Regions from separate parts of the Streptomyces sp. SCSIO 30461 genome, predicted to be linked through region 3. Evidence: riboswitches for the same ligand, from Rfam matches in the RefSeq annotation. Region 3 holds a riboswitch; each other region holds the start of a gene.

Region 1 (7,079 bases), 1.8 Mb from region 3:
GGAACCGTCCGGTCTGAGCCCGCGTCCCACGATCCCGGCCACGGGGTAGGCGAAGAAGACGGCGAAGAACGCGACGGGCACGGCCATCAGGGCGAGCCGCGCCGCGTTCCCCCGGCGGCTCCGCTGGGTCCCGGGCGTTTCGGGGATCCCCGGGCGCCCTGGTGTCCGCGGGTGTTCGCCTACTTCAGGACGAGAGAGGACCACGACTGGATCCACTGGTCGCGGTTGTCGGCGATCTTCTTCGGCTCCATGGTCTCGGGCTTGTCGACTACCGCGCCGAAGCGCGTGAACAGCGGAGGCAGCTCGGCGTCGTCCACGACCGGGTTGACGAACATGTTGAGCGGCATGTCCTCCTGGAACTTCTTGCTGATCAGGAAGTCCAGCAGGGCCTTGCCGCCGGCCTCGTTCTTCGCACCCTTGAGCAGGCCAGCGGCTTCGATCTGGCGGAAGCAGGTACCTGTGGCGACTCCGGTCGGCGCCTCCTCGGGCTGTGGCTCGGAGTAGAGCACCTCGACCGGCGGGCTGGAGGCGTAGGAGACGACCAGCGGCCGGTCGCCCTTGGCCTTCCTGCCCCCGGCGGAACCGGAGAACTCCTGGTTGTAGGCGAGTTCCCAGCTGTCCACCACCTTGACGCCGTTGGCCTTGAGCTTGGCCCAGTAGTCCTTCCAGCCCTCGTCGCCGTACTTCGCGGCGGTACCGAGGAGGAAGCCGAGGCCCGGCGATGAGCGTTCGGCGTTCTCGACCACGAGGAGGTTCCTGTACGCGGGCCTCGCCAGGTCCTCGAAGCTCTGCGGCGGGGCCAGCTTCTTGTCGGTGAAGTACTTCTTGTCGTAGTTGACGCAGATGTCGCCGGTGTCGATCGGCGTGACCCGGTGCCCGTCCTTGTCCAGCCGACGGTCATCGGGGACGCGGTCCAGGCCCTTGGCCTCGTACGGGGTGAAGATTCCGTTGTCCAGGGCCCTGGAGAGCGTGGTGTTGTCGACGCCGTAGAACACATCGCCCTGGGGGGAGCCCTTCGTGAGGATCTCCTTGTTGAGGGCCGCGACGGCGTCACCGCTCTTGAGCACCTTGACCGTGTAACCCGTCTGCCGGGTGAACTCCTTCAGCACCGCCGGGGTGGCGGCGAAGGAATCATGGCTGACGAGCGTGACGGTCTTGGACCCGGTCCCGGAGTTGTTGTCCCCGGACTCCCCACCGCAGCCCGCGAGCGTGCCGGCGCCGAGGGTCGCGGCCAGCGCCGCGAACGTGATCTTCTTGGTGGTGCTCACTGAGCTTCCTCCTGGGGTGACCAGGAAGAGACGCGGCCCTGCCCGGCGGCGGATCCAAGGAGTCCGCTGCCGGGCAGGGTGCAACAGCTTGAGTCTCGTCCGAACTTCCTACCCGGAATGACCCGGGCGAGGTTCAGAGGGTCTGCGGTCCGGAAATCACCGCACTCTCAGCGCTGTGGCGCTCCCCTGTCGGAATATGTGAATGTTCGAGGCCAGAGTACATGGGCCTCCGGCGGCACCGCCGGAGGCCCACACCGCCGCAGGCTCAGCGCTCGGACGCGGCGAGCTGCCCGCAGGCCCCGTCGATCTCCTGACCCCGGGTGTCGCGCACGGTGACCGGCACCCCATGAGCGGCGATCGCCTCGACGAACGCCTTCTCGTCCTCGGGACGGGAGGCGGTCCACTTGGAACCCGGGGTGGGATTCAGCGGGATCAGGTTGACATGCACCCGCTTGCCCTTGAGCAGCCGTCCCAGCAGGTCTCCGCGCCACGCCTGGTCGTTGATGTCCCGGATGAGGGCGTACTCGATGGAGATCCGGCGGCCGGACTTCTCCGCGTACTCCCAGGCGGCGTCCAGCACCTCCCGCACCTTCCAGCGGGTGTTCACCGGCACGAGGGTGTCGCGCAGCTCGTCGTCGGGTGCGTGCAGTGACACGGCGAGCCGGCACTTGAAGCCCTCGTCGGCGAACCGCAGCATCGCCGGGACCAGACCGACGGTGGAGACGGTGATGCCGCGCTGCGAGAGCCCGAGGCCGTCCGGCTCGGGATCGGTCAGCCGGCGGATGGCTCCGACGACCCGGTTGTAGTTGGCGAGCGGCTCACCCATGCCCATGAAGACGATGTTGCTGAGCCGCGCGGGTCCGCCGGGGACCTCCCCGTCGCGCAGCGCCCGCATACCGTCCACGATCTGGTGCACGATCTCGGCGGTCGACAGGTTGCGGTCCAGGCCCGCCTGACCGGTCGCGCAGAACGGACAGTTCATCCCGCAGCCGGCCTGCGAGGAGATACACATGGTGACCCGGTCCGGGTAGCGCATCAGCACAGACTCGACCAGCGTGCCGTCGTGCAACCGCCACAGTGTCTTGCGGGTGGTGTCGTCGTCGCATGAGATATGCCGGACGACCGACATCAGATCGGGCAGCAGCTCTGCGGCGAGGCGCTCCCGGGACGCCACCGGGATGTCGGTCCACTGGACGGGGTCGTGCGCGTACCGCGCGAAGTAGTGCTGGGACAGCTGCTTCGCGCGAAACGGCTTCTCTCCGATCGCGGCCACCGCGTCCTTGCGCTCGGCGGGCGAGAGGTCGGCGAGGTGCCGCGGGGGCTTCTTGGCTCCGCGAGGCGCGACGAAAGTGAGTTCTCCGGGCTTAGGCATGGCCGTACCAGTGTCGCAGATCGAATTTCATGACCTGCGCCCGAAGCCTCGGACGAGCGTGACATCGGGCCTCGCGGGCCGCCGAATCGCCTTGGACAGCCACCGGACGGCCCGGCGATCAGGAGATCAGGAGATCAGGAGATCCTGACATCGGCCGGGTCGCCGCCTGGTCGTAGTCATCGCCTGCCACGCGCGAGAGTCCTGCGACGCCGCGGGCTCCATGCAGGAGTGGAGCCGGTCCCCACCGCCATGGAACCGGTCCCCACCGCTATGGAACCGGTCCCCACCGCCGTGGAACAGGGCGCCGCCTCCCGGCGACGATCCGCTATCGCGGGATCGCCCCTTCGGGGTCAGGCTGGAATTCCACACGTCGTCGTAGTCCCGAGGGGCGCGCCCATGGCAGCCGTGGCCGATTCCGCAGTGGGCAGGTGGCTCGCGGGCTTCCTGGAGCAGCCGGTCGTGGGGATGGCGCCGTGGATCCTCTTCGCCGTCCTCTCCGGCCCTGGGCGCTTCGAGATCGCGGTGCTGATCTCCCTCGGGATCTCGATCGTCTTCGTCGTGCTCGGCAGGCTGCTGCACCCGGGCACCTCGTTCAAGATCCTCGAAGTCGCGGACGTGGTCTTCTTCGCGGTGCTGGCGATCATCGGCGCGACCGCGAGCGAGGGCACGCACCAGTGGCTGGAGACGTACGCCGACGAGGTGGCCAATGTCGCCCTCGCGGTCATCGCCTTCGGCTCCATGGCGGCCCGGGTGCCCTTCACGGTGCAGTACGCACGCGAGCAGGTGGACCGCCAGTACTGGGACACCCCGGCCTTCATGCGGACCAATTACCTGATCACGGCAGTCTGGGGGCTCATATTCCTGACGGCCGCCGTGTCGGGCGGTGTCGGCGATCTCGTCATCCGCGAGCCGGACAACATCTGGACCTCGTGGATCGTCCCCATCCTGGCGATCATCATCGCGATCCGCTTCACCGAGTGGTACCCGGACCGCGTGCGTGCCAGGGCACGCGGCAGCGATGACCTACCGACGGCGAGCGGGTTCCTCTTCCCCTTGGTCGGACTGCTGATTCCGGTGGGCATCGTCGTCCTGATCGTGGAGGACACGATGTGGCTGGGCATCGCCTTGATCGTCATCGGCGTACTGGGAGCCCGGGTGCTCAAGCCCGACTCCGATGAGGAGGGCGCCAAGCGTCCCGTCGGCTGAACGTCGGACTGCGAGGTCAGGACAGATGACGAAGTGGGCCCACCCCGGCGATGCCGGGGTGGGCCCACTTCGTCGTATGACGTGTTCGTCAGCCTGCGCCGACGAACAGCACGAACAGCAGCCACGCGACCGGTGCGGTCGGCAGCAGCGAGTCAAGGCGGTCCATGATGCCTCCGTGCCCCGGCAGTAGCGTGCCCATGTCCTTGATGCCGAGGTCGCGCTTGATCATCGACTCGCCGAGGTCGCCCAGGGTGGCGCTCGCGGCGATCGCCAGACCCAGCAGCACTCCCTGCCACCAGGTGCCGCCGTCGATCAGCAGCGGCACGCAGAGCGCACCGGCGCCCATCCCGAAGGCCACGGCGCCGAACAGGCCCTCGCGGGTCTTCCCGGGGCTGATGCGGGGCGCCAGCTTGTGCTTGCCGAAACGCCAGCCGATCGCATATGCCCCGGTGTCACTGACCACGGTCAGCAGCAGGAAGGTGAACACCCGCTGGGGCCCGTCGCCGGCGGTGAGCATCATCGACACGAACGTGGCCAGGAACGGCACGTAGAACGTGGCGAAGAGCCCAGCCGTCACATCCTTGAGATAACCGTCCGGGGATTCGGTCATCCGCCAGACCAGCACGGCCAACGCGGTGAACGCCGTGGCCACCCACGCGCCCTCCGCGCCGCGCGCGTAGCCGGCCACGACCATCCAGGCACCGCCCACCGCGAGCGGCACCAGGGGCGCGTTGATCCCCTTGCGCTCCTTGAGGCGCGAGGTCAGCTCCCACAGACCGACGACCACGGCAGCCGCGATCACCGCCACGAAAACAGCCTTGACGATGAACAGCGACGCGATGATCACCGCGCCGAGCCCGACACCGACGCCTATGGCCGCCCGCAGATCCCGGCCGGCCCGCTTCTTCTGCGGCGGCTGTGAAGGCTGCGGCGGCTCGGAAGCCGCAGACGGCGGGGGGATGGGCATGGGCTCCTGCGGCATCTCTTCGCGGACCGGGGAGCCACTCCATCGAGCGGCCCCCCGGATGCGGTCGTCGCGGTCTTCTGCGTCTCTACCTGTTTCGGGAACGTCCGGCACGACAGGCATGGGCCGCGTCTGCCGGGCGTCATGCACATCGTAAGCGGGACCCGCCGAGGCGGCCCGCTGGTCGGGCGGCCCCCAGTAGTCGGGGCTGTAGCCCGCACTCGGCGGGGCTCCCCAGGAGGAGTCGTTCATCAGACCTCGAGCAGCTCGGATTCCTTGTGCTTGAGCAGCTCGTCCACCTGTGCCACGTACTTCGCGGTGGTGTCGTCCAGCTCCTTCTCGGCCCGGCGGCCCTCGTCCTCGCCGACCTCGCCGTCCTTGATCAGCTTGTCGATGGTTTCCTTGGCCTTGCGGCGCACGGAGCGGATCGAGATCCGGGAGTCCTCGGCCTTGCCCTTGGCGACCTTGATGTAGTCGCGGCGGCGCTCCTCGGTGAGCTCGGGGAACACCACCCGGATGATGTTGCCGTCGTTGCTGGGGTTGACGCCCAGGTCGGAGTCCCGGATCGCCTGCTCGATGTTGCGCAGCGCGCTCTTGTCGAACGGGGTCACCACGGCCATCCGCGGCTCGGGCACCGAGAACGAGGCCAGCTGGTTGATCGGCGTCAGCGCACCGTAGTAGTCGGCCACGATCTTGTTGAACATCGCCGGGTGCGCACGCCCGGTGCGGATCGCGGCGAAGTCCTCCTTGGCGACCACGACGGCCTTCTCCATCTTCTCCTCGGCTTCGAGGAGGGTCTCTTCGATCACCACTTGCTCCTGCGTGTCTTGAGTAGGCCCGGCGTGTACATGTGACGGTTCACTCTACGAATCCGCGTGACGACTGCGCTCACGAGTCCGGTTTTCGAGTGCGCGCGTTACGCGTACGAAGCCGGTGAAACCTGGCGTCGTGTTCCCCTGCGCGGTGTCCGACCGGCAGGGCTTCGTCCGTCCCGCCCCTCACGGGGGAGGACGGACCGGGTCAGCCCCGGGTGCCCTGGTCGCTCACCAGCGTGCCGATCTTCTCACCCCGGACGGCCCGCGCGATATTGCCCGCGGCGAGCAGTTCGAAGACGAGGATCGGCAGCGAGTTGTCGCGGCAGAGGGTGACGGCGGTGGCGTCGGCCACCTTCAGGTCGCGGGCGATCACCTCGCCGTACTCCAGCGCGTCGAACTTCACCGCGTCCGGGTTGGCCTTCGGGTCGGAGTCATAGACCCCGTCGACACCGTTCTTGCCCATGAGGAGCGCCTCGGCGTCGATCTCCAGGGCACGCTGGGCGGCGGTGGTGTCGGTGGAGAAGTACGGCATGCCCATACCGGCGCCGAAGATCACGACGCGGCCCTTCTCCAGGTGTCGCACGGCTCGGAGCGGGATGTACGGTTCCGCGACCTGGCCCATGGTGATGGCGGTCTGGACCCGGGAGTCGATGCCCTCCTTCTCCAGGAAGTCCTGGAGGGCGAGGCAGTTCATCACGGTGCCGAGCATGCCCATGTAGTCGGAGCGGGCCCGGTCCATACCGCGCTGCTGGAGCTCGGCTCCACGGAAGAAGTTGCCGCCGCCGATGACGACCGCGATCTGCGCTCCGTCACGGACGACCGCGGCGATCTCCCGCGCGATGGCGTGTACGACGTCGGGATCGACGCCCAGACCGGTGCCGCCCGAGAAGGCTTCACCGGACAGCTTCAGCATGAAGCGGCCGGCCTTCGTGCCGGTGTGGTCGCTCTTGTCGGCAGCCTGGTTGGCGTCCGCGCCCTTGTTCATGGAGATCTCCTCGTGCACATACGAAGAAGGCCACTGCCGGTGGGTCCTGGTGTCCCTGCGGCAATGGCCTCCTCGTCAGATCTGCGGTCGTCGTCCGGCGTCCAAGCGGCCTACGACTGCTGGGAAAACCCTATCGGGCTCCCGTGTAGCTCGCGTACCGGCTCAGATGCCGACCTTGATGCGCGAGAAGCGCTTCAGGGTGACACCGGCCTCGTCCAGGATCTGCTGGACGGACTTCTTGTTGTCGAGCGCGTACGGCTGACCCAGCAGGGTCGCGTCCTTGAAGAAGCCGTTGATACGACCCTCGACGATCTTCGGGAGGGCGGCCTCGGGCTTGCCCTCGGCGCGAGTGGTCTCCTCGGCGACACGGCGCTCGGTCTCGACGACCTCGGCCGGGACGTCCTCACGGGAGAGGTACTTCGGCGCGAAGGCGGCGATGTGCTGCGCGACGCCCTTGGCGATCTCGGCG
Region 2 (7,079 bases), 5.8 Mb from region 3:
CGAGGGCATCGATCTTTGCGTCAATCTCGGTCACAGGACAAGCCTGCCATCCCGCACTGACAGTCGGTAGCCGGGCCCTACTCGACTGCCGCCTTCAGAGGGACCCCGGGGTCCGCCGCACGGGCGGGGTCGAGCCGCGCGCCCGCCTCGATGAGCCGCCTGCCCTGGGTCACGTCTCGGGGCCTGCCGACCGCCAGCACGGCGGCCAGCACGTGACGCCCGTCGTCCGCCGTTCTCAGCCACAGCACGGACCAGCCGGAACCCACCGCCGGGTCACCCCGCCAAACGAGTGTTCCGGCCCCTTCGTGATGGCCTGCGTACTGCACGAAGCGCCCGAACTGCTCGGACCAGAAGTACGGCACCGGGTCGTAGCTCAGCGGCGGCTCGCCCCGCAGGTCACGCAGCACATTGGCGGCGACCGTACGCGGGCCCTGGAGGGCGTTGTCCCAGTGGTGCACGAGGAGCCGCCTGCCGTAGCGCCGCGAGGGGAAGGAGGCGCAGTCGCCGACCGCGTGGACATCGGGCAGCGTGGTGCGCAGCCGTTCGTCGGCGGTGATCGAGCCGTCCGGCCCGAGGGCGATGCCCGAGCCGGCGAGCCAGCGGGTCGCCGGACGCGCGCCCACACCCACGACCACCGCGTCGGCGTTCAGCCGCCTGCCGCCCGCGCCCCCGGCACCTGCCCCGGCGCGGGCACCGGGACCGGTCCCCACACCGGTTTCGACACCGGCACTCTCGGCGAGGACGACCGCCCCTGGCTCGACCGCGGCAACCCGTGCGCCGGTGATGAGCGAGGCGCCGCTCTCGGTGTACCAGCCGGCCATGGGCGCGGTCACCTCGGCCGGCAGAACGCCCGCGAGCGGCCGGTCGGCCGCCTCCACCACGGTTACCGCGCAGCCTGCCTGACGGGCGGCTGTGGCGAACTCCGCCCCGATCCAGCCCGCCCCGACGACCACGATGTCGTGCTTGCGCTCCAGCACCGGGCGCAGCCGCCGCGCGTCGTCCAGCGTGCGCAGCAGGTGGACTCCCTTGACCCCTTCGGTGCCGGGCAGCGTGAGGGGCTCGGCACCGGTGGCGACCACGAGGGTGTCGTACGGCACGGGGCCCGCCTCGGTGTCGAGCTCATGCGCGTCCGGGCGCAGTCCGCTGACCTCGCGGCCGAGGTGGAGTTCGACATCGATCGCCTCGAAGTCGACGTCGAGCGCGGAGCCCTCCGCGTTGCCGAGCAGCACGGCCTTGGAGAGCGGAGGCCGGTCGTAGGGCTGGTGCGGCTCGGCGCCGATCAGGGTGAGGCTGCCGGTGAAGCCCTGATCGCGCAGGGCGACCGCGGTCTGGGACCCGGCCATCCCGGCCCCCGCGATCACGACCCGGTGCTGTGCGGTGTGCTCGTTCACCGGACCAGCCTAGTCACCTGACGAGCCGTCAAGAAGGTTCCGGCTGCCGGTGGACCGCAACCCCTGCCGCGGCGGGCTCTGCCGGGAGCTCTTCGACGACACTCGTACCCCGGCCCTCCTCGGACTCCCACTCCCAGGCCTCCTCCAGCCTCACCCGCCCGTCCGGGAGTTGGACCACCGTGGAGACACAGTGTCCGGAAGACGTCGTTCCGTCCCCCTTCAGCTGGACGTAGCGGAAATCGAGCCGGTCACCGTCACGGGTGCCGACGAGATGTCCCCTGACCACGTCGCCACCCGCGTAGTCGGCCCAGATCCGACCGTCTAGCTCGTGATAGGCGAACCGTGTCCTGGTGCCCACCTGGCCGGGAGCCTGGTCCGCGGCGGGGGCGAGTACGAGTCCGTCGAGCGAACGGGCCACGGTGCGGGCTCCCTTACTGCGTGTTGCCGGGCGGAGTTAGGCTGACCACCGTACTGCTACTCGCGGGAGCCCGGCCGCACCGGGCTGAGAGGGAGGCTGAGGCGGCCTCCGACCGTACGAACCTGATCCGGGTCATGCCGGCGAAGGGAGGGTCCGGATGCCCGTGCATCCACGGACGACCGCTGACGTCCTGGTCGTCGGGGGCGGAATCATCGGCCTGGTGACGGCCTGGCGGGCGGCGCAGCGCGGACTGCGCACGGTGCTGGCCGACCCCGACCCCGGTGGCGGGGCCGCACAGGTCGCCGCCGGCATGCTGGCCGCCGTCACCGAGCTGCACTACGGGGAGGAGACCCTCCTCGGCCTCAATCTCGCCTCCGCCCGGCGCTATCCGGACTTCGTCGCTGAGCTGGAGGAGGCGAGCGGGCAGGACACCGGCTACCGCGCCTGCGGCACCCTCGCGGTCGCGCTGGACGCGGACGACCGCGCCCATCTGCGGGAGCTGCACGCGCTCCAGCGCCGTTGCGGTCTTGACTCGGTGTGGCTCACCGGCCGGGACTGCCGCCGACTCGAACCGATGCTCGCCCCCGGGGTCAGGGGCGGGCTTCGAGTGGACGGCGACCACCAGATCGACCCCCGGCGGCTCGCGAGTGCCCTGCTGGTGGCCTGCGAGCGGGCGGGGGTGGCCTTCCACCGCGCATGGGCGACCAGGCTCACGGTCGACGGCAACCGTGCCACCGGAGCGCTGCTCGGCCCACCCGGCACGCCGCCCGGCGAGAGCCCCGCCGGCGCGTCGCCCGAGCCCGCCGGCGTGTCGCATGAGGTGGACGCGGATCAGGTGGTGCTGGCCGCGGGCAGTCTCAGCGGCCGGCTGGCCGGAGTCCCCGACGAGATCCTGCCTCCGGTACGCCCGGTGAAGGGGCAGGTGCTGCGGCTCGCGGTGCCGGCCCCCCGCGCCCCGTTCCTGTCGCGGACCGTGCGGGCCGTGGTGCGGGGCAGCCAGGTGTACCTCGTACCCCGTGCGAACGGTGAGCTGGTCGTGGGTGCGACCAGCGAGGAACTCGGCTGGGACACCACGGTCACGGCCGGAGGGGTGTACGAGCTGCTGCGCGACGCCCATGAGCTGGTGCCGGGCATCACCGAACTGCCGCTCACCGAGACCCGCGCGGGGCTGCGCCCCGGCTCACCCGACAACGCGCCGCTGCTCGGGCCGACCGAGCTCCCCGGACTGCTGCTCGCCACCGGGCACTACCGCAACGGCGTGCTGCTCACCCCGGTGACCGGCGACGCCCTGGCCGACGCCCTGGTCTCCGGGGAACTGCCGGAAGAAGCCCGCCCTTTCACCCCCCACCGCTTCTCCCCCGCACGCCAGGAGGCGTCCGTATGAGCATGACCGTGAAGCCGACCGTCTCCGTCAACGGGGAGCCCCGGGAGATCGCCGCCGGCACGACGCTGGACACGCTGGTCGCGACGCTGACGGCGGCGTGCTCCGGTGTCGCGGCGGCCGTGAACGAGTCGGTCGTCCCGCGCAGCGAGTGGCCGGTGACGCCACTCGGCGACGGCGACCGGGTGGAGATCCTCACCGCGGTGCAGGGCGGGTGACCGGGGCCGTGGCGGACGACCGTTTCACCCTGGGCGGCGTCGAGTTCTCGTCCCGGCTGATCATGGGTACGGGAGGGGCGCCCAGTCTCGACGTCCTGGAGCGCGCGCTGGTCGCGAGCGGCACGGAGCTGACGACCGTGGCGATGCGGCGGCTGGATCCGACCGTACGGGGCTCCGTGCTGTCGGTGCTGGAACGGCTGGGCATCCGGGTGCTGCCGAACACCGCCGGCTGCTTCACCGCGGGCGAGGCGGTGCTCACGGCACGGCTGGCGCGGGAGGCGCTGGGCACGCGCTGGATCAAGCTGGAGGTGGTCGCCGACGAGCGCACCCTGCTGCCCGACCCGGTGGAGTTGCTCGACGCCGCCGAGGTGCTGGTGGACGACGGCTTCCTCGTGCTGCCTTACACCAACGACGATCCGGTGCTCGCTCGGAAGCTGGAGGAGGTCGGCTGTGCGGCGATCATGCCGCTGGGCTCACCGATCGGCTCCGGGCTCGGCATCCGCAACCCGCACAACTTCCAGCTGATCACCGAGCAGGCCGATGTCCCGGTGATCCTGGACGCGGGGGCGGGCACCGCATCGGACGCGGCCCTGGCGATGGAGCTGGGCTGCGCGGCGGTGATGCTCGCTTCGGCGGTCACCCGCGCGCAGGAGCCGGTGCTGATGGCCGCGGCGATGCGCCACGCGGTCGAGGCCGGCCGCCTGGCGCATCGCGCGGGCAGGATCCCGCGCCGCCACTTCGCCCAGGCGTCATCCCCGGTCGAAGGGCGCGCCGCACTGGATCCGGAGCGCCCGGCCTTCTGAGCGGCCGATCCCGTGCCGTGGCGCGCTGTCGGTGGCCCGTGGGCGGCCGACGGGCGCTGAGGCTACCCACCGGGGGCGGGCTTCCACTCCCGATGCGTCACAGGCGCGCTGCGGTACGGTGCCGGGGGCGGTCCTGAGGGAGAACGGTCCCTTGAACGGCTCGTAGACTCGCCTGCGTGGATACGACCCTTCAGGACCCTCTCGTCGGGCAGCTGCTCGACGGCCGCTACCGCGTCGACGCGCGCATCGCCGTCGGTGGGATGGCCACGGTCTACCGGGCCGTGGACATCCGGCTCGACCGGGTACTCGCCCTCAAGGTGATGCACCCGGAACTCGCCGCGGACGCGTCCTTCGTCGAGCGCTTCATCCGTGAGGCGAAGTCCGTGGCCCGGCTGTCCCACCCCAATGTGGTGGGGGTGTACGACCAGGGGGCGCAGGGCGCGTACGTCTTCCTGGCGATGGAGTACGTCCCCGGGTGCAATCTGCGCGATGTGCTGCGGGAACGTGGCGCGCTCCAGGCACGGGCCGCGCTGGACATCCTGGAGCCGGTACTCGCGGCACTCGGGGCGGCCCACCGGGCCGGGTTCGTGCACCGCGACATGAAGCCGGAGAACGTGCTCATAGGCGACGACGGCCGGGTCAAGGTGGCCGACTTCGGCCTGGTCAGGGCCGTGGGCTCCGTGACGAACACCACGGGCTCGGTGCTCGGGACCGTGTCGTACCTCGCACCGGAGCAGATCGAGTCGGGCACGGCCGGCACCGAGGCCGATGTGTACGCCTGTGGCGTGATGCTCTACGAGATGCTGACCGGCGCCAAGCCGCACACCGGTGACTCCCCCGCTCAGGTCCTCTACCAGCATCTGAACGAGGACGTGCCCGCACCGTCCGCCGCCGTGCCGGGGCTGCCCACCGAGCTCGACACGCTGGTGGCCGCCGCCACCGGCCGCGATCCACAGTCACGCCCGGCCGACGCGGTCGCGCTGCTGGCCCTCACGCGCGGGGCGCGCGCCGGTCTGAGCGACGCGCAGCTCGACGCCGTACCGCCGCAGTCCAGAGCCGTGGAGCACGACGCCGCCGGCGACCGTACGAGTGTGATCCCGCGTGCGGTCCCATCGGGGCAGGTCCCGGCGGGGCACGGCGCAGTGGGGCACGGGACCGCCCAGCAGGGCGGCGTCGAGCACACCAGCCGCCTGGTGCTGCCGGCCGACGCCCCCGAGGGCTTCGCTCCGCCGCGTCGGTGGCAGCGCCCCCGCCGGAGCGTGCTCGCGGTGGTCGTGGCCGCGCTGCTGCTCCTCGGGGTGGGCACGGGGGTCTGGTACGTCAACTCAGGACAATTCACCCGGGTGCCCTCCGTACTCGGCAAGACCGAGGCGGAGGCGAGGAAGCGCCTCACCGACGCCGGCCTGGACGTCGAGCCGTCCAGGAAGGACTACAGCGACATCTACGAGCGCGGGACCGTCATGGCCGCCGACCCCGCACAGGGCAAGCGCATCCGGCAGAACGGTTCGGTGACGCTGGTGATCTCGCGGGGGCCCGAGATCGTCGACGTCCCCAAGCTGCAGGGGCTGAACCTCGCCGACGCGCGCAATGCCCTGCGCAAGGCCGGTCTGGCTCCGGGCGCGGTCACCAGGAAGTTCGACGAGAATGCCGCGCAGGGCACCGTCACCGACTCGGATCCGGTGGCCGGCATCGGTGTGCGCGCGGACTCGGCGGTGGCGCTGGTCGTCAGCAAGGGCGCGCCGATCGGCGCCCCGGGAATCGTCGGCGAGACCGTGGACGACGCCACGGCCGCACTGGAGGAGGCCGGGCTGAAGGTCAGGATCGCGCCCGAGCGCGTCCACTCCCCCGAGCAGGCGGGTGCGGTCGCCGCTCAGGTGCCGGCGGAAGGCGCCCGGCTGGCCGCGGGGGACACCGTCACGCTCACCGTCTCCAAGGGCCCTCGCATGATCCGGGTGCCGGACGTCATCGGCGATGATGTCGACTCGGCGACCGACGAGCTCAAGGCCGCCGGATTCGAGGTGAAGGTCGAACGGAGCTTCCCGTTCCTCGGCACCGAGGTCCAGAGCCAGTCCGTGGCCGGAGGCGGGCAGGCTCCCGAGGGCAGCACCGTCACCATCAAGACCAAGGGATTCTGAGAGAGGGTTCGGAGCCATGCGCAATCCCGTCGGCGCCCATGTCCCCGTGGCCGGCGGCCTGGCCAGGACGGGCCTGGCGTACGCGCGCGAGATCGGCGCCGAGACCGTCCAGGTCTTCGTCGCCAATCCGCGCGGCTGGGCCACACCGCCCGGGAGCCCGACGCAGGACGACCGCTTCCGCGCAGAGTGCGCGGACGGCGGCATACCGGTGTACGTACACGCCCCGTATCTGATCAACTTCGGTTCGCACACCCCGGCGACCGCTGAGAAGTCGGTGGAGTCGATGCGGCACTCACTGCGCCGCGGCCGGGAGATCGGCGCCCTGGGTGTGGTGGTGCACACCGGTTCGGCGACCGGGGGCCGTTCCCGCGAGATGGCTCTGCGGCAGGTGCGCGAGCTGGTGCTGCCGCTGCTCGACGAACTGACACACGACGACGATCCCCAGCTGCTGCTGGAGCCCACGGCCGGGCAGGGCTTCTCACTCTGCTCCTCGGTCGATGACCTCGGGTCGTACTTCGCGGCGCTGGACGCCCATCCGAGACTGGCCGTCTGCCTGGACACCTGCCATGTCTTCGCCGCCGGCCACGATCTGGCCGCGTCCGGAGGGGTCAAGGAGACCCTGGATCTGCTGGTGGACACGGTCGGCCAGGGACGACTGAAACTGGTCCACGCCAATGACTCCAAGGAGTCGGTGGGCTCGCACCGGGACCGGCACGCGAACATCGGCGCGGGC
Region 3 (7,079 bases):
CATCGAAACCGGAACAACTCACACAGAAGCGAGGTAGGGGCGATGGCGGTGCAGGAAGTGCTTTCGGGAATGCCATGGTGGGTGAAGTGGGTAGCGATCCCTTTGATCGCGATCGTGGTGTTCGGTGGGCTCATCGCGACCGTGATCGGGTTCGTCATAGGCCTGCTCTTCAAGGTGTTGCTGTTCGCGGCGCTGGTTGGTGGACTCGTCTACCTCGTACGGAAGTTCAAGGGCTCGTCGGACGAGTCCTCGCACGGCAAGTGGTAGTGCGTACGCGTGTTAGCGGGTCTTCGAATTTAGTGGGGGGTGCGGCGGTGACGGGCGCGCTCGCCGGTCACGCTGTGTGAGGTGGTTGGGGTGCGGGCGCCCTGGACGCAAGGAGCCCGCGGGCCTTCGTGATCATGGTTGTTGTCTAGGCAACCGATCATGAAACCCCACGGGCTTGAACAGCGACGATACCGGCATCAACGAAGCGGCAACGCGACTTCTGGGGCTGGAGGGGGTGAGTGTGACGCAGGTCAAGGACGACGGGGCGGGCGGTTCGACGGTGTACGTGGTCACGAGCGAGGACTCCGCCCGGGCCTGCCCCTCGTGCGGGGTCTTCGCCACCCGGCTGAAGGACTACCGCACCACCCGGCCCCGGCACCTGCCCTGCGGTGGACGCCCTGTGAGTATCCGGTGGCGCAAGGCACGCTGGTACTGCGCCGAACCCGCGTGCGAGCGCGGCTCGTTCACCGAGGCGATCCACGCGGTGCCCGCCGGGATGCGCACCACCACCGCCCTGCGCCGGGCGGCGGGGGCCGCGGTCTGCGACGGATCCCGCACCGTCGTGCAGGCCGGCCGCGACCTGTCCTTGAGCTGGCCCATCGTGCAGCGATGCTTCGAGGACTACGCCGCGACGGTCCTGCCCGAGACGCCGCCCGCGACCGAGGCGGTCGGGATCGACGAGACCCGGCGGGGCAAGCCGGTCTGGGCCCAGAACCCGGCCACGCAGAAGTGGGAACTGGTCGCGGACGCCTGGCACATCGGCTTCGTCGACGTGATCGGCGGGCAAGGACTGTTCGGGCAGGTCGAAGGCCGCAACGCCACCTCGGTCGCCGACTGGCTCAGCTCCCAGCCCGCATCCTGGCGGGCACAGGTGCGCTACGTCGCCATCGACCTGTGTTCCACCTTCCGCGCCGCCGTCCACCGTGCCCTGCCGCACGCGACCGTGGTCGTCGACTGCTTCCACATCGTGCAACTCGCCCAGCGCCACCTCGCCGACCTGCGCCGACGCCTCACCTGGCGGCAGCACGGCCGCCGGGCCCGCAAGGGCGACGGCATCTACACCGTCCGCAAACTCCTGCGCCGCAACAAAGAAGACCTCACCGAAGACCAACGCCTCCTCCTGAAGACCGAGTTGGAGTACATGGGCACCTACGGCCGGCAGATCCACGCGGCCTGGCAGGCCAAGGAACTCCTGCGCGACCTCCTCGGCCTGGCCGTCAGCCGCACCCACCACGCCCCCGACCGCTCCGCGATCTCCGCCGCCCGCCACCGCTTCTTCACCCACGTCGCCGACCACGCCCACCTGCACGAACTCCTCACCCTCGCCGAGACCATCGAGCAGTGGTGGGACGGCATCGAGACCTACCTGACCACCGGCATCACCAACGCCGCCTCCGAAGGCAACAACCGCCTCATCAAGCTCGAAGCGCGTAACGCCTTCGGCTTCCGCAACCGCGCCAACCAGCGCCTACGCTCACGCTGTGCGACCACCCGCCGGAGCCGACGGCAGGCGCACCCCCACTAAATTCGAAGACCCGTGTTAGCCCGCTCGGGGGAAGGTGGACATGAATCCATCCGGCCGGGCGAGGGTCCTGGTGGGCGGGAATGCCGCTTCTCACCATGCCTATCTCGGCCTTCCTGGTGGCCACGCCCTGATGGGCGCAAATGGAATATGCACGCGGCATCCCGCTTGATGGGCGCTCTCTGTCAGTATCTGAAAAATCACTCCTTGTGATCTCCGGGCATGTGCAGCACCATGTCGGGCAAGAGGGCCAGTGCAAGGCGTTCCTTGGCCGTTTCATCTACTGCGGGGTACTGATGCGCGAGTCTGTTCGGGCCGAGGTCCTGATGAGCTTCTTGGTCTCCGAGGAGCTGTCCTTTCGGATCCCGGTGGAACTCCGATATGACACGGAGGATCCGTATGCGGTTCGGATGACCTTCCATTTGCCCGGCGATGCCCCCGTAACCTGGGCCTTCGCCCGCGAGCTGCTCTTGGACGGCATGGGCGCACCCAGTGGAGAGGGCGATGTGCGCATCGCGCCGACCGGCTCGGAGGCGGGCTCCGAGGTCGCCATCCGGCTCCAAGTCGGAACCGAGAGGGCGCTGTTCCGGGTGAGCGCCGCTCCCCTCGTCGCGTTCCTCGATCGCACGGACAAGCTCGTGCCACTCGGCCAGGAGCGCACACTCGGCGACTTCGAGGAGCATCTGGAGGAGACACTCGGGCGCATCCTCGCGGAGGAGAACGCCGGTTGAGGACTTCCGGTGGGGATCCGCGTGCCCGTGCTGCTCACTTACGGCGCCGACGGCCCTTGCCGCCGCGAGCCGGTGCTGCCGCACCGGCAGTAGTGGTGCCCGGGCGGTCGGCGGAGACCACCAGGGCAGCCAGCGCGGTCGTCAGCGGGACCGATGCGACGAGTCCGATCGAGCCCACCAGCGTCCGCACGATCTCCTCGGCCACCAACTCGCTGGTGGCGACCGTGCCTACGCTGGACTGCGCGATGGAGAACAGCAGCAGCAAGGGCAATGACGCGCCCGCGTAAGCGAGTACGAGGGTGTTGACCACTGACGCGATATGGTCCCGGCCGATCCTGATCGCTGACTGGTACAGCTTGCGCGGACCCATCGTGGGATCGGCCTGGTGCAGTTCCCACACGGCCGAGGTCTGGGTCACCGTCACATCGTCCAGCACACCCAGCGAACCGATGAGCACGCCGGCGAGCAGCAGACCGGACATGTCGATCTCCGGGAAGAGACCGTGGATCAGACCGGTGTTGTCGTCCGTGTTCCCGCCCAGCACCGCCCAGCCGATGAACAGCGAACCCAGCAGCCCGATCAGCAGCAGCGAGATGAGGGTTCCCAGCACCGCTACCGAGGTGCGGGCTGAGACCCCATGGCACATGTACAGCGCGATCAGCATGATTGCGCTCGCCCCGACCACCGCCACCGCCAGCGGATTCGAGCCCTGCAGAATCGCGGGCAGGATGAAGAGGGTGAGCACAGCGAAACTCACGGCCAGCGCGATCAGTGCCATCACCCCGCGCATCCGCCCCACCAGGACCACGGCGAGCGCGAAGAGTCCGGCGAGCAGCGCCATCGGCAGCTCCCGGTCCACATCGGTGACCGAGTACTGGAGCTCGCGGGGCGCGTCGGGGGCGTAGGCCACCACCACACCCTGGTCTGCCTGAAGTTGCCGTGAGGAGTCAGGCTGCACGATCTCGACGAACGTACGCCCCTTGTCCTTACCGGTGGTGACCTCGACGGTGGCCTTTCCACACGCATCCTGCTGCGAGTCTGGATCGGCGCGCCCCTCAGGGGTGGTGGTGTCCCCGGTAGGCGGCACCTGTCCGGCGTTCACGTCGGCGCAGTCGACCCGTTCGACCCGCACCACCCGCCCCTGCTCGGTCTGTCGGTCGAAGCCGACACCGGTGCGTTCGTGGTCCGGCGCACCGCCCGGCCACAGCACCACCAGACCCACCGCCACGGCGGCGGCGAAGGGGATCACCACCGCGGCGATGATCCGTCGCAGATGACGCGACACGGGCGCGGCCGGTCCGTGCCCGTGGCTGTGTGCGTGGACGGGCACGGGAGTGTGCCCGGGGCCGTGGGCGCCATCCGGCTCGTGGTCGGGTCCATGGGGCTGCGGCGAGGAAGTCACCGCCAGATCATCCCAACCCCGGAGGGGGCCCACTGTTCAGCACGCCAGACGGGGCGCTAGCGTGGTGACACCTTTGCACACGCGGGAGCTCGGAGCACCGGGCTGAGAGGGCGCTGAGACCAGCTGCGCCGACCGCCGAACCTGTTACCGGGTAATGCCGGCGTAGGGAGTAGGTCACGATGACCGTTCAGGACACACGCATGCCCCCCTCCGGCCCGAACGAGGGTGAGAACGAGGGCGGGAAGTCCATCGGCTGGCACAAGGGATACATCGAGGGCTCACGCCCCGACATCCGCGTGCCGGTCCGTCAGGTGCACCTCACCAATGGCAAGGACGTGACCCTGTACGACACGTCCGGACCGTATACCGATCCGCACACCGACACCGATGTCCGCCGCGGGCTGTCACCGCTGCGCGAGAACTGGATCATCGCCCGCGGAGACACCGAGGAGTACGCCGGCCGCCCCGTCCGCCCGGAGGACGACGGGATCAAGCACACCTCGCCGCGCGGCGGGCTGCGCAACCTTGACGCGGTCTTCCCGGGCCGCCCGCGCCAGCCCCGCCGCGGCCGCGGCGGACAGGCGGTGACCCAGCTCGCGTACGCCCGCCGCGGTGAGATCACCCCGGAGATGGAGTACGTGGCCATCCGGGAGAACGTCTCCCCCGAGGTCGTACGCGAGGAGATCGCCGCCGGGCGCGCCGTGCTCCCGGCGAACGTCAACCACCCCGAGATCGAGCCGATGATCATCGGCAAGCGGTTCCTGGTGAAGGTCAACGCCAACATCGGCAACTCCGCCGTGACCTCCTCCATCGAAGAGGAGGTGGAGAAGATGACCTGGGCGACCCGCTGGGGCGCGGACACGGTCATGGACCTCTCCACCGGCCGCAACATCCACACCACCCGCGAGTGGGTGCTGCGCAACTCCCCCGTGCCGATCGGCACCGTGCCGCTCTACCAGGCCCTGGAGAAGGTCGACGGCAGGGCAGAGGAGCTGACCTGGGAGATCTACAAGGACACCGTCATCGAGCAGGCCGAGCAAGGCGTCGACTACATGACGGTCCACGCCGGAGTGCTGCTGCGGTATGTGCCGCTGACCGCGCGCCGCAAGACCGGAATCGTCTCGCGCGGCGGCTCGATCATGGCGGCCTGGTGCCTCGCGCACCACAAGGAGTCGTTCCTGTACGAGAACTTCGATGAGCTCTGCGAGATCCTCGCCGCGTACGACGTGACGTACTCGCTCGGCGACGGACTGCGGCCTGGCTCGATCGCGGACGCCAACGACGAGGCGCAGTTCGCCGAGTTGAGGACGCTGGGCGAGCTCAACCGGATCGCCAAGCGGCACAACGTGCAGACCATGATCGAGGGGCCGGGGCACGTCCCGATGCACAAGATCAAGGAGAACATCGACCTCCAGCAGGAGATCTGCGAGGAAGCGCCGTTCTACACCCTGGGCCCCCTGACGACGGATGTGGCGCCCGCCTACGACCACATCACCTCGGGCATCGGCGCCGCAATGATCGCCTGGTGGGGCACGGCGATGCTCTGCTACGTCACGCCCAAGGAGCATCTGGGCCTGCCGAACCGGGACGACGTCAAGACCGGCGTCATCACCTACAAGATCGCCGCCCATGCCGCCGACCTCGCCAAGGGCCACCCGGGTGCCCAGGAGTGGGACGACGCTCTGTCGGACGCCCGCTTCGAGTTCCGCTGGGAGGACCAGTTCAATCTGGCTCTGGACCCGGACACGGCGCGGGAGTTCCATGACGAGACACTGCCCGCGGAACCGGCGAAGACCGCGCACTTCTGCTCGATGTGTGGGCCGAAGTTCTGCTCGATGAAGATCAGCAGAAGCATCACAGAGCAGTTCGGCGGCGACTCGGAGGCTACACCGGAGGAGATCGAGGCCGGGATGCTGGAGAAGTCAAAGGAGTTCGCGGCTTCCGGTAACCGCGTCTATCTTCCGCTGGCTGACTGACCTGCGCAAACGAGGCTGACCGACGATATTCCGGGGAGTCGTCGGTCCGCCTTGCCCCCGCCGGGAAGGGCGCACAGATCGTTGTCGCGTCGACGCTGGAGCAGGATGCGCCCCTGTTCGTCGGTGACGACAGCCGAAGCTGCGACGACCATGCTGTTCGGCTTGGGTGCGTTCGGGTCGTTCTTCCCTAGTCCGGCTGGTGTTCCGGCGGTCCGAAGTCCGGGCTGGTGAAGTCCGGGCTGGTGAAGGCCGGACGGGACGAGCCCGATGAACCCTCGCTGGGGCTGGTGAAGTCGGGGCCGCTGTAGCCGACCTTCGGGATGCGGTTGAGCGGACGGGGTGTGCCGGACGAAACACCTGCGCTCGGGTCGGCCAGTGCGGAGCGGAGGAACGGGATGACGCCTCGTTCCAGTAGCGCGTGGCGCCAGGCTTCGCGGGCCCGGGCGACCTCCGCCACCTCCTCCGGGACCACGCCGCTTGTCTCGTCGGCGGGAACCTCCGTCGCGCTGTTGCGCAGTGCGGTGATCAGCAGCCCTATCACCGCCGCGAGTAGGCTCACCGCTGTGAGCGCCCCGAAGAACCAGCCTGCTGCCAGCAAGGTCCGGGCGAAGGACGGTTCGGGCTTGAGGGCCTTCAGCACATAGCCCACGAAGAGCAGGATCACCGCGGTGGTACCGGCCAGTACGGGTGCCAGCACGGTGAGCACCGCGCCGAGGCCGGCGCCTGAGCCGGGTTCCGACAGGTCGGACGAAGCGAGGTCGATCGTGCTGCCGTCGGCGGATGAAGGCGCGTGGGAAGAGCGCAGTTCTTCGCGGACCTTGACGAAGTGTTCGTACTCGGCGGCGGCCGCGCTGGTTATCAGTGCGGTGGCGCCGAGCGCCATGGTGCGCAGCTGTTCGGTGTTGAGCCGTTCACCGACCGCGGCGAGATCCGGGCGGTCGTGTGCCTGGCGCAGCACGTCATCGAGGATCCGCTCGTACGCGGCGCGATCCTCGGACAGCAGGTGCGGAGCGCTTTTCATCTGCATCCCCCGATGCTCCGTAGGGCCGTATCGCCCGCTTGGGTGGGCGGTTGGGCGGAAACGGAGGAGAGCCTGCTACGGATAAGCCGATGGTAGAGCGGTCACGGCACGGGGTGACAGGGGGTTTCCGGAAATCGCTGATGTCGTATCGCCGTGAAAT

What was found. Region 3 has a riboswitch for thiamine pyrophosphate ahead of thiC (phosphomethylpyrimidine synthase ThiC). Riboswitches for the same ligand answer to the same signal wherever they lie in the genome.
Region 1: linked by a shared signal. The riboswitch ahead of V1460_RS09065 (thiamine ABC transporter substrate-binding protein) and the one ahead of thiC (phosphomethylpyrimidine synthase ThiC) in region 3 are both predicted to bind thiamine pyrophosphate.
Region 2: linked by a shared signal. The riboswitch ahead of V1460_RS26850 (FAD-dependent oxidoreductase) and the one ahead of thiC (phosphomethylpyrimidine synthase ThiC) in region 3 are both predicted to bind thiamine pyrophosphate.

Annotation. Positions count from the first base shown of each region.
Region 1 is NZ_CP146101.1:1,985,721-1,992,799, reverse strand. It holds gene V1460_RS09070 (iron ABC transporter permease) at 1-87, opposite strand, end outside; gene V1460_RS09065 (thiamine ABC transporter substrate-binding protein) at 180-1,268, opposite strand; TPP riboswitch at 1,356-1,466, opposite strand; gene rlmN (23S rRNA (adenine(2503)-C(2))-methyltransferase RlmN) at 1,534-2,640, opposite strand; gene V1460_RS09055 (hypothetical protein) at 3,037-3,846, shown strand; gene V1460_RS09050 (phosphatidate cytidylyltransferase) at 3,935-5,062, opposite strand; gene frr (ribosome recycling factor) at 5,062-5,619, opposite strand; gene pyrH (UMP kinase) at 5,831-6,610, opposite strand; gene tsf (translation elongation factor Ts) at 6,773-7,079, opposite strand, start outside.
Region 2 is NZ_CP146101.1:5,984,870-5,991,948, forward strand. It holds gene V1460_RS26835 (Rv2175c family DNA-binding protein) at 1-34, opposite strand, end outside; gene V1460_RS26840 (FAD-dependent oxidoreductase) at 78-1,343, opposite strand; gene V1460_RS26845 (hypothetical protein) at 1,420-1,809, opposite strand; TPP riboswitch at 1,862-1,975, shown strand; gene V1460_RS26850 (FAD-dependent oxidoreductase) at 1,967-3,193, shown strand; gene thiS (sulfur carrier protein ThiS) at 3,190-3,408, shown strand; gene V1460_RS26860 (thiazole synthase) at 3,417-4,211, shown strand; gene pknB (Stk1 family PASTA domain-containing Ser/Thr kinase) at 4,388-6,346, shown strand; gene V1460_RS26870 (deoxyribonuclease IV) at 6,363-7,079, shown strand, end outside.
Region 3 is NZ_CP146101.1:189,230-196,308, forward strand. It holds gene V1460_RS00865 (DUF5326 family protein) at 43-267, shown strand; gene V1460_RS00870 (ISL3 family transposase) at 443-1,792, shown strand; gene V1460_RS00875 (SsgA family sporulation/cell division regulator) at 2,086-2,520, shown strand; gene V1460_RS00880 (YibE/F family protein) at 2,555-3,922, opposite strand; TPP riboswitch at 3,994-4,108, shown strand; gene thiC (phosphomethylpyrimidine synthase ThiC) at 4,102-5,898, shown strand; partial or broken gene V1460_RS00890 (NUDIX domain-containing protein) at 5,952-6,050, opposite strand; gene V1460_RS00895 (hypothetical protein) at 6,086-6,925, opposite strand.